DNA from 2 places in the Paenibacillus sp. FSL M7-0896 genome. Region 1 is predicted to be linked to the other one. Evidence: riboswitches for the same ligand, from Rfam matches in the RefSeq annotation. Region 1 holds a riboswitch; the other holds the start of a gene.
The links. Region 1 has a riboswitch for cyclic di-GMP ahead of MKY12_RS00835 (choice-of-anchor A family protein). Riboswitches for the same ligand answer to the same signal wherever they lie in the genome.
Positions count from the first base shown of each region.

Region 1 (7,458 bases):
GCCAAACCGGCAAAATAATAAGGCGCAGGACTGGATTCGCCCGTCTTCGGCAAGGTTCCATCCACAGGCACACCGCCTAGAGGAACCTCATCATCAATAAGGACTACACCGGGTGCCGGTTCTGCTGAAGGCGTTGGCTCCGGTGTTGCTGCTATTTGCGCAACCGCAACAGCCGGTGTCGGCGTCGGCACTGTTGTAGCTATTGGAGTTGCTACAGGTCCAAGCGGCAGCGGATCATCATTCACAACCACATCATTGCTCACGATAAATCCGATAATCGGAGTCGGCGTAGGCACTGGAGGGAAACTGAACGGCGGCGATGTTGGCGCTGGTGTTGTTACTGGTGTTGGTTCTGGTGTCGGCGTTGGTGTCGGCTCTACCGTCGGTGTTGGTGTTGGCGTTGCCGTCGGTGTCGGTGTTGGCGTTGGCGTCGGTGTTGGTGTTGGCGTTGGTGTTGGCGTCGGCTCTACCGTTGGTGTCGGTGTTGGCGTTGGTTCTACCGTTGGCGTTGGTGTCGGCTCTACCGTTGGTGTCGGTGTTGGTTCTACCGTCGGTGTTGGTGTTGGTTCTACCGTCGGTGTTGGTGTTGGCTCTGCCGTTGGCGTTGGTGTTGGCTCAGCTGTTGGCGTTGATGTCGGTTCTGCCGTTGGCGTTGGTGTTGGCTCAGCTGTTGGCGTTGGTGTTGGCTCTGCCGTTGGCGTTGGTGTCGGCTCAGCTGTTGGCGTTGGTGTCGGCTCTGCCGTCGGTGTTGGTGTTGGCTCTACCGTTGGCGTTGGTGTTGGCTCAGCTGTTGGCGTTGGTGTCGGCTCTGCCGTTGGTGTTGGTGTCGGTTCCGCCGTTGGCGTTGGTGTTGGCTCTACCGTTGGCGTTGGTGTTGGTTCCGCCGTTGGCGTTGGTGTCGGCTCTGCCGTTGGTGTTGGTGTCGGTTCTGCCGTTGGCGTTGGTGTCGGTTCTGCTGTCGGCGTTGGTGTTGGTTCTACCGTCGGTGTTGGTGTCGGTACTGCCGTTGGTGTTGGTGTCGGTTCTGCCGTTGGTGTTGGTGTCGGTTCTGCCGTTGGCGTTGGTGTCGGTACTGCTGTTGGCGTTGGTGTCGGTACTGCCGTTGGTGTTGGTGTCGGCTCTGCCGTTGGCGTTGGTGTCGGTCCCGCTGTTGGCGTTGGTGTTGGTTCTGCCGTCGGTGTTGGTGTCGGTCCAGCTGTTGGCGTTGGTGTCGGTACAGCTGTTGGCGTTGGCGTCGGCTTCACAGTTGGTGTTGGTGTCGGCTTCACGGTCGGCGTTGGCTTCACAGTTGGCGTTGGTGTCGGCTTCACGGTCGGCGTTGGTGTTGGCTTCACCGTTGGTGTTGGAGTCGGCACCGCTGTTGGTGTCGGTGTTGGCTTCACCGTTGGCGTTGGTGTCGGCTTCACAGTCGGTGTTGGTGTCGGCTTCACAGTCGGCGTTGGTGTCGGCTTCACGGTCGGCGTTGGTGTCGGCTTCACGGTCGGCGTTGGCGTCGGCTTCACGGTCGGTGTTGGCGTCGGCTTCACAGTCGGCGTTGGTGTTGGCTTCACGGTCGGCGTTGGTGTTGGCTTCACGGTCGGCGTTGGTGTTGGCTTCACAGTCGGCGTTGGTGTCGGCTTCACGGTCGGCGTTGGTGTCGGCTTTACAGTCGGTGTTGGCTTTGGAGTTGGAGTGCACACAGGTGTAGGTGACGGTTTTATGGTCGGTGTTGGCTTCACAGTTGGAGTCGGCGTTACCGTCGGCGTTGGCTTCACTGTAGGTGTAGGCGTTACCGTTGGTGTTGGCTTCACTGTAGGTGTTGGTGTTACCGTCGGTGTCGGCTTCACTGTAGGTGTTGGTGTTACCGTCGGTGTTGGCTTCACTGTAGGTGTTGGTGTTACCGTCGGTGTTGGTTTCACTGTCGGTGTCGGTGTAGCCGCTGGTGTCGGTGATGGACTAGGTGTCGGCGTTGCGGTCGGCGTCGGACTCGGTGGCGGCCCCTCTCCCTCGTACAATCCCAGGTGCATCTCAACCCCGCCGCTAAAAGATTTTGCAATCAGAGTCCCGTACAGCTCTGCTCCGGCATAATGAACATCCGCTCTAGGTGCGAGGATCGTCCCGAAGAATGAGGTATAAGCGATATTCACCTCAGAAGCTTCGTAAAAGTTGAACAATACCTGACTGGCTCTGCCGTTATTCATTGCAAAACTTGGCACATTGACTATAGACCCGCTAATATTAATAATCAGCGTAGCGTTCTGTGCAATGTTGAATTCGATATAGTTGGTCTTCGCCAGTGTCGAGGCATCCAAATGAACTACATTGAAACGATCCGGTGCACTTATCTTGAGCTGTCCATAATTGTTATTGCCGATCTCATTCGTGTCAGCCAAGGCCCCATACTCTGTGGAACGGGAGATCAGAGCTTGCTGCTCGGCTGCAAAATCAATCGGGCTGGCATTTTTCTTCCCGCCTTTGATGTTGACACCAGGCTCATTGGCTGTAAAGCTATCCCCAAATACCACATTTCCATAGATCTCTCCACTGCCTGAATGTACAAAATTCTTACCGGCCACAAGTACATCCGTCGGCGAAGCATCCCTGTATGCCCTAGCTACTCCGTAACCTCCGGAGAGGGTAATGTCCCCCGCCGCTGCCAGGCGGCCTTCAATCTGATCATTGGCTTGTTTAAAATCCCCGAGGATAAAAGCATTAAAATTCCCTGCGACCCCCAAAACCGGTGTTGGCGTATACGGCACCCCTGAAGCTGCTCTGACATCCGTGCCCCACGTAAAAGCACTGGATACGGTCAATAGGCCCGCCATAATGATGGCGGCTGTTTTACGTACTCCTTTTTTCAATAGTCCACACCTCCTAGTTACTATTCTATGAATCTGTCACGCGACTATAACAACAAAAAGACCGCCACGAAGGGTTAGCTTCACGGCGGCCGGACGACCCTAGCCTCAACTTTAGAGACAGTAGATTCCTGACTTTGCGTCCCGTTCTTTCGATACGGTTTGCGTTTGTACATGATTTCGGTATGCAATTGAGATTTGCTTATGTAAGATCATTGTTGAGTCTATGACATTTGTTACTTTTGTACTAATTTCAGTTTATCCGCTCTCCCACCCTATTGTCAATCCACTCCCAGTATATTTTTTGAAATTATTTTTTACGATGGTTGCTCATTGATCCCTTGTACCATAAGGGTTCAGGGGCGAGTCTCTTTTTTATCTACTGACGAAAAAAGTCGAGAAATCAGAGGATTGGCTATAGCCGTTTGTCTCTCTTTTCTATAATACTATCAATTTATATCATTAAAATTTGATGCATTCGTCCTATTTTATCGCCCTCAGCCCACCCCTACTCATTATCTGCTCCTGTTCAATGCAATTTTACCTATTTTTGGGCATCTCAGCTCCAAAAAAAGTGCCGCCCATAGGGACGACACCTGCTAATAGACTTCATATATTTTGAATAAAATGTCGCCTAGGCAGACCCGAACAGCTGAACCCAGCCAATCATCGATACCCAGAGCGGAACACTTAGAATGATCCCGAATACCAAACCACGGCGGAGGCTTCCTTCATGACTCATTGCCATTCTCCTTTGAGCTGATTTATTTATCAATCTTTAATATTTCAATTTTAATATAAAATAATTCATCTTATTTTTTTGTGAAATATATCACATTATTTGAGTTAATTTATAAAACCCATTGATTATTTTTTGAAGGATGAGTTACAATGCGAATATACGTTCTCTTTGAGGGGTTGAGAAGGATGCAAAGAGCAGAGAGCCAGGATAACCTGCTGGTCAAATCCTATATTTTGCTGCCGCTTATTCTATCCGCCTTCGAGCGCGATGCTTCTGCTATAGCCTCTGAGCTGCGCACGCCTGCACCTTATCTGGAGGTAATCCAGTCGGCCGCTCATGCCGCTTCTGCCGATCTGCGGGAGGTCCGTGCCGGAATGCGCGCCCGTGGTCTGAAGGTCTATGAGCAGCAGCGGTTGGAGACGGGTGTTGAAGCCAAATTTGTCTGCAGGGGCTATCACGAACGGATGCTGCTGCTGGATGATGTGATTGCCGCCCAGGCCACTCTGCATATGCGCAGATATCTGGGTATGGAGAAGATGGAGCAGCGCTAACAAAGAAGCCTGCCGCAAGCGGCAGACTTCTGCATTAAATGATCACCGGGATGCGGTTACATTAACAACGTCCAATACCCCAATGTGCCGCATATCACCACCACAGCTACCGGGTACAGGATTCTCCGGCTTACCTGATCCCTGAACGCAAGAAACAAACAAAGCATACAAAGCCATGCAATTAGAAGGCTTCCCATCTATTATGCATACGCTCCTTCCCGGCATTTCTGCCCCTCTCCAGCGGTAGACCGCCTCAGAGCACAACTCTCCTTATATATAGGAAGATTTCCCGCCGAATATCCCAATTATACCAGCTGACAGCCAATCTGGAGCAATTTTTCTTCACATTGCCGTCAAGAAATTCACAATTCCTCTTCCAGCACCGGATATTCCCAGAAACCCAGACGTCCCTTAGCAGGTATGGGATGTACCAGCGGAACAACCTCCTCCAGCATCCAGGCATACCTTCCTTCGGCATAATTGCCGAATACATATTCATTGCCGCCCGGCCAGCCTTGCTGCGAAAGCTCCGGCGTCACCTCACAGCAATCCGCAATGCGGCTGACTGCAATGATCTTGCCCGTCGGCAGGTTGTCCGCAGTGTAGCCGTGACGGGCCAGCAACGACTGATACGGCTCCGTCCGGCAGATCGCCTTATTCACCTGCATCCCGGCATGAATGGCTAACTCTCCCCGGTGGGCGGTCCGCCAGGTCCGGGTTTCGATTTGTTTTTCTCCCAGCGCAATTAACGTGGCCCACGGCTGGCGAATGGTTAGGCATTTCATAATGCAGCTTACCTCCTATGTTGAACACCTTTTACTTAGAATTACTATGACCTTCTATGGGAAACATTAATAGCTAAGAAGGGGGACTGACGAACTATGGGTAACGGATTAGATCAAGGGTACGGGGTATTAAAATGCAAATTATCCAATGAGGATACCATATATAAGCTAGGTGTCAAAAATAATCATGTCCAGGTACTGGTTGAGGTTGAAGGTGATATTAATAAAAAGTACAGGGTGGCTATCAATATCAGATCAAGCGCAAAAGCGGAACATTTACCGGAGGACACTGCAAATCAGGTGCTTTATTATGTGGGCGAAGATTTCAAAGCGGAAGAAACGGCCCGTTGGCTCACGCTTGAATCCGGCTTCACGAAGATCACCGGACATAACCGGAGCCTTGCCCTTGATTATATCAGGGGAAACCTGGTGATTCCCAGTAAGATGGTAGCTCTGCCTAATACGAACCGGAATGAACCCGAAAACAGCGATCCCCGCAACAATCTTTATGACAAAATCACCTCTTATCTCAAGGAGGCACAGGAACAGGATGCAACCCTGTACGTATTCGGCGAGCCTTGGGGACCCGAAGAGGATAAGCCCGATAAGTACTTCGGCTTCTCCCCTGGGCAGGGCGTTCATAATATTCATATGAACCAAGGCAATGCGGGCGGGTACGCCAGTGAAAATGGCACATGGCAAGACGGCGGCGTCCTTATTCATTTCGAGAATGAACACAGATGGGTGGCTATCTTCCTGGCCTTCCAGTCCCAATCCTGGTGTACCAACGACCAGGGAGATGCCACCAAGCCGGTTAGTGAATGTAATCATACCAATGTTTTGTCATGAGCCAACACCATCGCATTAACCGCTGATACGATATCCTTGGCATCCAACTGTTCATCCAGCCTCAAATGAAGTTGTAAGGTAGAGACGGGTGATTGGTTAGCAGAAACGATGAGCTCGACCTCATGAGATGAAAGCACCTTTGCTTGTAGGATTTGCAGCCAGGGGATAAGATCCGGTAACGCTTTATCCTCCGAAGGACCAATTTCCATGCCATCCACCCCAATAGGTGAACGCCCGTCGAAATACTCAATCCTTAGCACAGGATAAGAGGGGAGACTGTTCCTTTTCGAGGTCCTAGCCGCTTCCAGCTGATGGCGGGAGGTTTGTTTACGACCGATAATTATTTTCCACAAAACGATACACAGGGAGGGGATGAAGAAGCAGAGCACCGCCAACCAACCACTGAAGGTCTTGACATAGACGGCAAAAAAGAGGGCTGCGGATAGAATCGCAAGCAACCAGATGTAGAGCTCCTGCCTCCAATTGGACTGGCGCTTCCCGGATACTGGAGGAATGGACTGTGCTGGCTGAATATCGGTAGCTTGCTCCGGTTGAGCTGCCGTTCGTTCCCTCCTAGGCAAATGCTCCCCATTCAGCATATAAAAGTTATCGGCTGCTCCCTGCCAGACCTTCTCATGCGAGGGATGCGGCGACTGCCAGAGGGTAACGTATTCTTGAATGTCTTTTAGATACAGGGCAGGATCGCCCGTGAATGAGAAATATTGCGAAAGCTCCAGATGAATAACAGCAGCAGAATAACGCTTTACATGGGTCGATAAGGTTTCCAGCCACTCATGTACAGGAGTGGAAAGCGCTGGGAAATGGGCCAGCGTGCCGGGTAAACTCAGGCGCAATTGCTCTGCAGCATCCGCCCATGGAATCTGCCATTGGAAGGCCTCTGAAAAATGTTCCCACTCAGGCAAATCCTCCACATCCGGTTGGTCCATATGGGGTTGAATCTTGCTCCAAGCTTGCATAAGCTGCCTGCTATAGTGCTGGAACTGGTCTTGGCTGACCAGACAAAACCATATTGGAGCGAGAAAATTATTCGTTTCGAAAGCTGTATTCTCATAATCAATCAAATCTGTATCGGCACTGGTAACACTCAGGAATGTCCGGTTTCCCATATAAGATCCTTGCCTCCTTGCCTCCTAGCATCCAACCATAAGCTCCCCACTTTACTTAACTAAAGGTTAGAAGAATGGTAGATGTTGATGCTTGCATAGAAAAAAGGCGCAGTTCCAAAAAACCGGAAACCCGCGCCACTATCGACTTTGTAAGAATGCTGGTGAAGGGAATTGAACCCCCGGCCTACGCATTACGAGTGCGTTGCTCTACCCCTGAGCTACACCAGCGAACAGGCTTTGCTGTCCTGCCAAACACAAAATATTATAACTCTTCCAGCGGAAAACGCAAGCCCTTTTTCCGCTGGTTGCTGTGTCATCAGCCCTGCATCAGCCCCAGCCCGCGGAAATAATCCAGTGCGAGCTTAGCGCTTGCAAGGGAGGATACCTCATATGCCTCTTGCTCCACAATATAATAGAGAATTCCGCTCTGCTCCGCGATCTCGAAGACGCTCCGGAAATCGACCTCTCCCTTTCCGAGATCGGTCTCCTCATTGTCTGCTCCGAAGTCCTTAATGTGAACCAGCGGAACACGGCCGGCGTACCGTGACACATAATCAACGGGCCGGG
Region 1 is NZ_CP150250.1:191,010-198,467, reverse strand. It holds gene MKY12_RS00835 (choice-of-anchor A family protein) at 1-2,840, opposite strand, end outside; cyclic di-GMP riboswitch class I at 2,922-3,014, opposite strand; gene MKY12_RS00830 (hypothetical protein) at 3,765-4,130, shown strand; gene MKY12_RS00825 (ASCH domain-containing protein) at 4,493-4,915, opposite strand; gene MKY12_RS00820 (YukJ family protein) at 5,012-5,764, shown strand; gene MKY12_RS00815 (hypothetical protein) at 5,743-6,891, opposite strand; tRNA gene MKY12_RS00810 (tRNA-Thr) at 7,048-7,119, opposite strand; gene MKY12_RS00805 (sugar phosphate isomerase/epimerase) at 7,208-7,458, opposite strand, start outside.

Region 2 (7,458 bases), 620 kb from region 1:
CTGAGATATATCGAAGGAGCGGCTGCCGAGATTGCGCAGGCGATGGAAGGCTATAAGATCATTATGACCAAGTCGACCGTCCCTGTTGGAACCAATGAGCGCATCCGCCAGCTGATCTCCTCCCTCACGAATCATCCCTTCGATATCGTCTCTGCGCCTGAATTCCTCCGTGAAGGCTCTGCCATCCGCGACACGCTTCATCCCGACCGGATCGTGATCGGACTGGATAATCAGGCGCTTGAGCCGACCATGCGCGAGCTGCATAAGGGCTTCACAGAGAATGTATTCGTCACGGATATCCGCAGCGCCGAGATGATCAAATATGCCTCGAATGCTTTTCTGGCGACGAAGATCTCCTTCATTAATGAGATTGCCAACATTTGCGAAAAGGTAGGAGCGGATGTCACCGAAGTCGCAGGCGGCATGGGGATGGACCAGAGAATCGGTGCGACCTTCCTGCAGGCCGGTATCGGCTATGGCGGCTCCTGCTTCCCGAAGGATACCAATGCGCTGATCCAGATTGCCGGGAATGTGGATTATGAGTTCAAGCTGCTCAAATCCGTCGTTGAAGTCAATAAAGGCCAGCGCTTCATGATTATCTCCAAGCTCCATGAATCGCTCGGCAGCCTGCGCGGCGCGGTCATTGGTATCTGGGGGCTTGCCTTCAAGCCCAATACCGATGATGTCCGCGAGGCCCCGGCCCGTGAGATCGTCGAGGCGCTGGTCGCCGAGGGCGCCATCGTGAAGCTGTACGATCCCATCGCCGCCGAGAACTTCCGCAAGGAATACGATCACCCGCAGCTCCGCTGGTGCGGACTGGCCGAAGAGGCAGCCGAGGGCAGCGATGCTGTATGCCTGCTGACCGACTGGAGCCAGTTCAAGGAGATCAACCTGCACCAGCTTGCCGGAACCATGCGCCGCCAGGTGCTGATCGACGGCCGCAACGTCTATACCAAAGAGCAGATCGAAGGCACCGGCCTCGAATATATCTCCGTCGGCCGCCCGCAGATGGGCGGGCTTAGCGGATTCTCCGCCAGCGTGGCTGGCGCGGTGTAGACCGGCAATCCACTTGAAGCGTTACGGCGATAAATCCCATTAAAAGCGCCGAAAGTGGGCTGAGCGGTGAATGAGAGGGATAAATCCCATTAAAAGCGCCGAAAGTGGGCTGATGGGCGACTGGAGAGGGATAAATCCCATTAAATGCGCCGAAAGTGGGCTGGATGGCGAAATGAAGAGTATAAGTACCCTTGATTTATCGGATGCTGGCCGAATGGAGCAAATGAGGAGCACAAATGTCCCTGGTTTCCCGAATTCGAGCCAAATGGAGCAAATGAGGAGCACAAATGCCCCTGATTTCCCGGATGCGGGCCAAATGGAGCAAATGAGGAGCAGAAGTGCCCTTGATTTCCCGGGTGCGGGCCAAATGGAGCAAATGAGGAGCAGAAGTGCCCCTGATTTCCCGGATGCGGACTAAATGGAGCAAATGAAGAGCATAAGTGCCCCTGAATTCCGGGAAAGTTGGCTAAACGAGCAAATGAGGAGCACTAGTGCCTAGTACTTAACTAACTAGCTTCTGCCGCCGCGAAGTTGCGCGGTGAGCCCTTGGCACAAGAGTCTTGAATCCAGGTCTTGAATTCCGGTCTTGAATTCCATTGTCTTGGAACTCTTGTTCTCTCCAGCCGCTAGGTCAGCGGCGACGCCTTGGAACAAGCGGCACTTAAGAGTCTTTGAGCCTTTGAATTTTTCTCCGCCGCAACAGTAGGCGGCAACCAGGGATTCAATTGTCGTGAAGGCAGGCTGCCGGCAACCAGGATTCAACTGCTGCCGCGCAAGCATAGCGGCGGCCCGGCTCCCCTTGCCGCTACCACAAGCGGCAATATCGGATCTTTAGCAGGGAGCTTCGCCAGCGGGCGAAGCGGATATAAAATCACAAGCCTGTTATGAAATGGAGCGGAGAGGAATTTTGGAGCTGTAGGAGCGTTAGCGTCCGCCTTTGTCTCCGGATGTTATCTGCTGCAAGCAATATAATCAACAACATCTGGAGACAACAGCGGCCGTAAGCCCAAAATTCCTTGCAGCGACCCTCATAACAGGCGGGATTTTAACTCAGAGTTCCCCGCAATAAGAATACCCAATAACAATACGATATGGAGGGTTCACTATGAAACTAGTACTTCTATCAGGCGGCTCCGGCAAGCGGCTCTGGCCGTTGTCCAATGATTCACGCTCCAAGCAATTTCTGAAGGTACTGGCAAGCCCGGCAGGTGAACCGGAATCAATGGTACAACGGGTATGGAGACAGCTGGAGGAGAACGGCATGGCCGGGTCCTCGTATCTGGCGACCGGGCGCAGCCAGGTGGAGATGATCCAGAGCCAGCTCGGCAGCGAGGTGCCGATCATTGTAGAGCCGGAGCGGCGGGATACCTTCCCGGCTATTGCGCTGACGGCGGCCTACCTGTATTCCATCGCGGGGGTGTCCCCAAGCGAGACCGTGGCGATTCTGCCGGTGGACCCATACGTGGAATCCTCCTTTTTCGAAACGGTGCTGCAGCTGGAGAACACCATGCTGGTGAGCGGGGCGAACCTGGCGCTGATGGGCGTAGTTCCCGAGCATGCTTCGGAGAAATACGGCTACATTATTCCAACGGGCGCAGATGCGGGAGCGAATGGTTACCTGCAAGTGAGCCACTTCCAGGAGAAGCCGGACCGCATCCAAGCTGAGGAGCTAATCAGGCGGGGAGCGCTCTGGAACTGCGGAGTGTTCGCCTTCCGTCTGGGTTACCTGCTGGATATCCTGCAGCGCAAAGGGCTGCCGCTCAATTACGAGGAGCTGCAGAAGCAGTATAAGCTGCTGTCCTCGATTAGCTTCGATTACGAAGTGGTGGAGAAAGAAGAGAACATCGTCGTGCAGCCTTACGCCGGATTCTGGAAAGACCTGGGCACCTGGAATACGCTGACCGAGGAAATGACCAGTAACCATGTCGGCAAAGGCTTCATCACCGCTGACTCCGAAGGCACCTGCCTCATTAACGAGCTGGATATTCCAATCACGGTAATCGGGGCGAAGGATCTGATTATCGCCGCCAGCCCGGACGGCATTCTGGTGACGCACAAGGCCGAGAGTCCGCGGATCAAGGAAGTGCTGAAGACTTTTGAACAAAGACCGATGTACGAAGAGCGCCGCTGGGGCCACTACAAGGTGATCGATTATGTGAAATATGATGAGGGCAACGAGGTGCTGACCAAGCGGATTTTCATCAATGAGGGCAAAAATATCAGCTACCAGCTGCATCACAAACGCAGTGAAATCTGGACCTTCGTCAGCGGGGAAGCCAGCATTGTCATCAATGAGAAGATGCATAAGGTGAAGGCGGGAGATGTGGTGCGGATACCGGAAGGGACCAAGCATGCCATTCTTGCTCTTACCGATGTGGAATTCATTGAGGTGCAGACAGGGTCTGAGCTGGTAGAGGAGGACAATATCCGTATTACTCTGGACTGGGAGGATATCGCTCTACATCAGTTCATTTCGTAGGTCTAACTTATCTATTTAACCAATTGTTACAATTTTAAATCAGGCATTTAGAACTATTTTTTAGACAAAATTTGTTTTTACTCTACATTAAATTTGCATATCGACGATACTTACGGTAAGAGGGATTGATCCTTCCAAAACGACAATGGCAAACCTAATCGAAAGATAGGGACGCAAAGCTATAGGGCCTTCGCAAGAGTGGCAGCCTGGCTACCGAAAGGAAGAGAATATTGTGAAAACTTACCGTAAGTCTCGTTTGCTCTGCGCTGTGCTGTCGCTGGCCGTGGTATTGTCTGCTGTACCCGTGGGACTGGGAATCGCCCCGTCCACTGTCAAGGCTGCTTCCTCTACAGGAGCACCAGTGAATCCTAATGCTTCAGCCGAGGCGGTCAAGCTGCTGAACAGTCTCTATGAGATCTCCGGGAACGGAATCATTACAGGGCAGCATGACTATTTCGAAAGTCCGGATGAGCTGAGCAACAAGCTGAAGGGAACAAGCGGACAATACGCCGCACTGCATGGTTATGAGCTTGGAGCAATCGGTGGACAGAGCGAGAGCGGAGTAGCAGCACAACGCAAAAATATCGTCTGGAGTGCAACGAACTGGTCCAGAGCGGGCGGCATTGTCGCCATGACCTTCCACCAGAATCTGCCGGGCACCAAGTACGAATGGTCCAATGTGCAGAAGCCAATCACTCAGGCACAATTCAACAAATACGTAACTCCAGGGACACCAGAGTATAATGCGCTGATCACTGATCTGGATAAAGTAGCTGTCTCTCTGAAAAGTCTGCGGGATGCTAAGGTTCCGATCCTCTGGAGACCGTACCATGAAATGAACGGCGGCTGGTTCTGGTGGGGCAAGAAAGACAACTTCACTGCACTATGGAATATTATGTATGACCGGTTCGTGAATGTTCATCAGTTAAATAATCTGATTTGGGTATGGAACCCGAATGCGCCGAATGCCAACTCTGATCCCTATGCACGGACCTATCCGGGCGCGGACAGAGTGGATGTGCTGGCAGCAGATATATATAATAACGACTACTCGAATAAATATCATGATGATCTGACCAGCCTGGCTGGCGGCAAACCGATCGGCATCGGCGAGAACGGCGAAATGCCGAACATCTCGAAGCTGAAGCTAACTCAGCAGAATTACGTGTTCATGATGAACTGGGGCAAGATGCTCTATGAGAATAACAGCACGGCGACAATCAAGAATTTCATGAATGACAGCTACACACTGACCCGTGACCAATATAAGGCCTGGTCTGCTCCGGCGGCGGCTCCTAAGCCAACGGCAACGCCGACTGCAACACCAACACCAACACCAACGCCGACTGCAACACCAACACCAACGCCGACTGCAACACCAACGCCGACTGTAACACCAACGCCGACTGCAACACCAACCGTTGCGCCGATTCCGAAGCCGGTCCCAACCTCCGGTGATACGGACAGTAAGCCTGCCCAGAATGGCTTGCTTGGAGAATACTTCAAGAACATGACGCTCTCGGGGACACCGGTTATGGTGCGTAACGATGATGTCATCAGCTTCAATTGGCGCCAGGGTACTCCTAATGCTGCACTCGGTGTAGACTACTTCTCGATTCGCTGGACCGGCCAGATTAAGCCGGCTTACAGTGAGACCTATCAGTTCTATACTACATCGGATGACGGTATCCGCTTGTGGGTGAACGGCACAGCAGTCATCGACAGCTGGGTCAAGCAGAGCGGAACTGCCCGCACAGGAAGCATTGCCTTGACTGCCGGGCAACTGTACGATATCAAGGTTGAGTATTACGAGAATGCAGGCGATGCGAATGTCCATCTGATGTGGCAGAGCCCCAGCCAGGTGAAGGGAACCGTACCTGCAAGTGCGCTTTTCTCCAGAGCAGGCAACACATCCATACCTGTTCCAGCTGCAACAGCAGTACCGACCACGGTACCAGCAGCGACAGTAGCGCCAGTTCCGACAGCAACGCCGGCACCAGTAACGACACCAATGCCAGCACCAACACCAACGCCAGCACCGACACCAACGCCAACACCGGTGCCTACGCCGACAGCGGCTCCCGTTCCCGTTCCTTCTCCTACAGCAACACCGGCGGATCTGCCGGTAGAAGTTCCTGCTGCCAATGGACTGTACGCGGAATACTTCAATAATATGACTCTATCGGGCGAACCCGCTGTAGTGCGTACCGATGCTGTGCTTGATTTCAACTGGCGCCAAGGCACGCCGGATGCCGCTATCGGCATAGACTTCTTCTCTGTCCGCTGGAGCGGGAAGATGAAGCCGCTCTACACGGAGATTTATCAGATTTATACCACTTCCGATGACGGTATCCGCGTACGGGTGAACGGTGAGCTTGTGATTGACAGCTGGGTGAAGCAGAGCGGCACCGAACGCATGGGCAGCATCAGCCTGACCGCAGGCGAGCTGTATGATATTCAGGTAGAATATTATGAGAATCAAGGGGATGCAAAAGCGCGGCTAATGTGGCAGAGTCCAAGCCAAGCCAAAGGAACCATTCCGGCAAGCGCGTTGTTCCTCCCGTCCGCTTCGTAAGCTCATAAGGTCCGCAGCTGTGTTCAACATTGGCGCTGTTACTGGTTAAGACGTTACAATTATAAATCCTGTAAGCCACTCTTAATGGCCCTGCTTACCAGCAGGGCTACTAAGCTATAGAAAGGCAGACAATCCGGCAGGCGTAACCTCCGGGGCCCTGCCGGAGAGTGTGGCTGGAGAAAGGAGATTACATTGAACACTTACCGTAAGTACAGGCTATATACAACTATTTTTCCTCTAATCCTTATCCTTTCATTGCTTCCATGGGGGGAAGGGCGCAGTCTGCCCGCAGCCGCCAAGGTTACAGCACCTGCCGCCCCCGCTCCCATACAGCCCATTAATCCTTCGGCCTCCAAGGAGGCTTCCGCACTGTTAAGCTATCTCAGTAATCTCAGCGGCAAGGGGATGATATCCGGCCAGCATGATTACCTGGAGAGCCCCGATGAATTTAATAATAAGCTCCGCACCACAACCGGCCGCTATGCCGTTCTGCATGGCTATGAGCTGGGAGCCATAGGCAACCAGTCCAAGGAGACCATTGCCAAGCAGCGTCAGGCTGTCGTGGACAGCGCCATCCGTTGGCATGAGGGCGGCGGTATTGTCGCCATGACCTTCCATCAGAATCTGCCGGGAACCGCGCCGGTATGGACCAATGTGCAGAAGCCGCTGAGCCAGAGTCAATTCAAGCTGTATGTCACTCCAGGAACGCCGCAGTACAAGGCCCTGGTCGCCGAGCTGGATGAAGTGGCCAAGTATCTGGGCGAGCTGCGCGATGCCGGAGTTCCGGTGTTATGGCGGCCCTATCATGAGATGAACGGCGGCTGGTTCTGGTGGGGGCAGAAGGATGACTTCGCGAAGCTCTGGGACCTGGTCTATGACCGCATGGTGAATACGCATAAGCTGAATAATCTGCTGTGGGTATGGAATCCGAATGCTCCCAACAAGTCGTCTGAGCCGTATGCCGCCTATTTTCCCGGCATCGCTAAGGTGGATATTCTGGCCGCCGACATTTATGACAATGATTTCAAGCAGTCTTATTATGACAGCCTCCTGAAGCTGGCGGGCGGCAAACCGATCGGAATCGGGGAGAGCGGAGAGCTTCCAGACCCTGTCATCATGTCTCAAAAACAAAGCAAATGGGTATATACGATGACATGGGGCAAGATGCTGGTTGAGAATAACCCGACCGTGAAAATTCAAAGCTTCATGAACCATAAATACACGGTATCGCGGGAGGATTACAAGCTCGCGGGGGGTGCCAAAACGCATGCGGCGGCTGTAAGCTCAAGGAACGGCCTGAGAGGCCAGTATTATGGCAATATGGACCTGTCCGGCACACCGCTGCTTA
Region 2 is NZ_CP150250.1:812,650-820,107, forward strand. It holds gene MKY12_RS03390 (UDP-glucose/GDP-mannose dehydrogenase family protein) at 1-1,056, shown strand, start outside; gene MKY12_RS03395 (sugar phosphate nucleotidyltransferase) at 2,162-3,535, shown strand; cyclic di-GMP riboswitch class I at 3,673-3,753, shown strand; gene MKY12_RS03400 (PA14 domain-containing protein) at 3,768-6,110, shown strand; gene MKY12_RS03405 (glycosyl hydrolase) at 6,303-7,458, shown strand, end outside.
Region 2: linked by a shared signal. The riboswitch ahead of MKY12_RS03400 (PA14 domain-containing protein) and the one ahead of MKY12_RS00835 (choice-of-anchor A family protein) in region 1 are both predicted to bind cyclic di-GMP.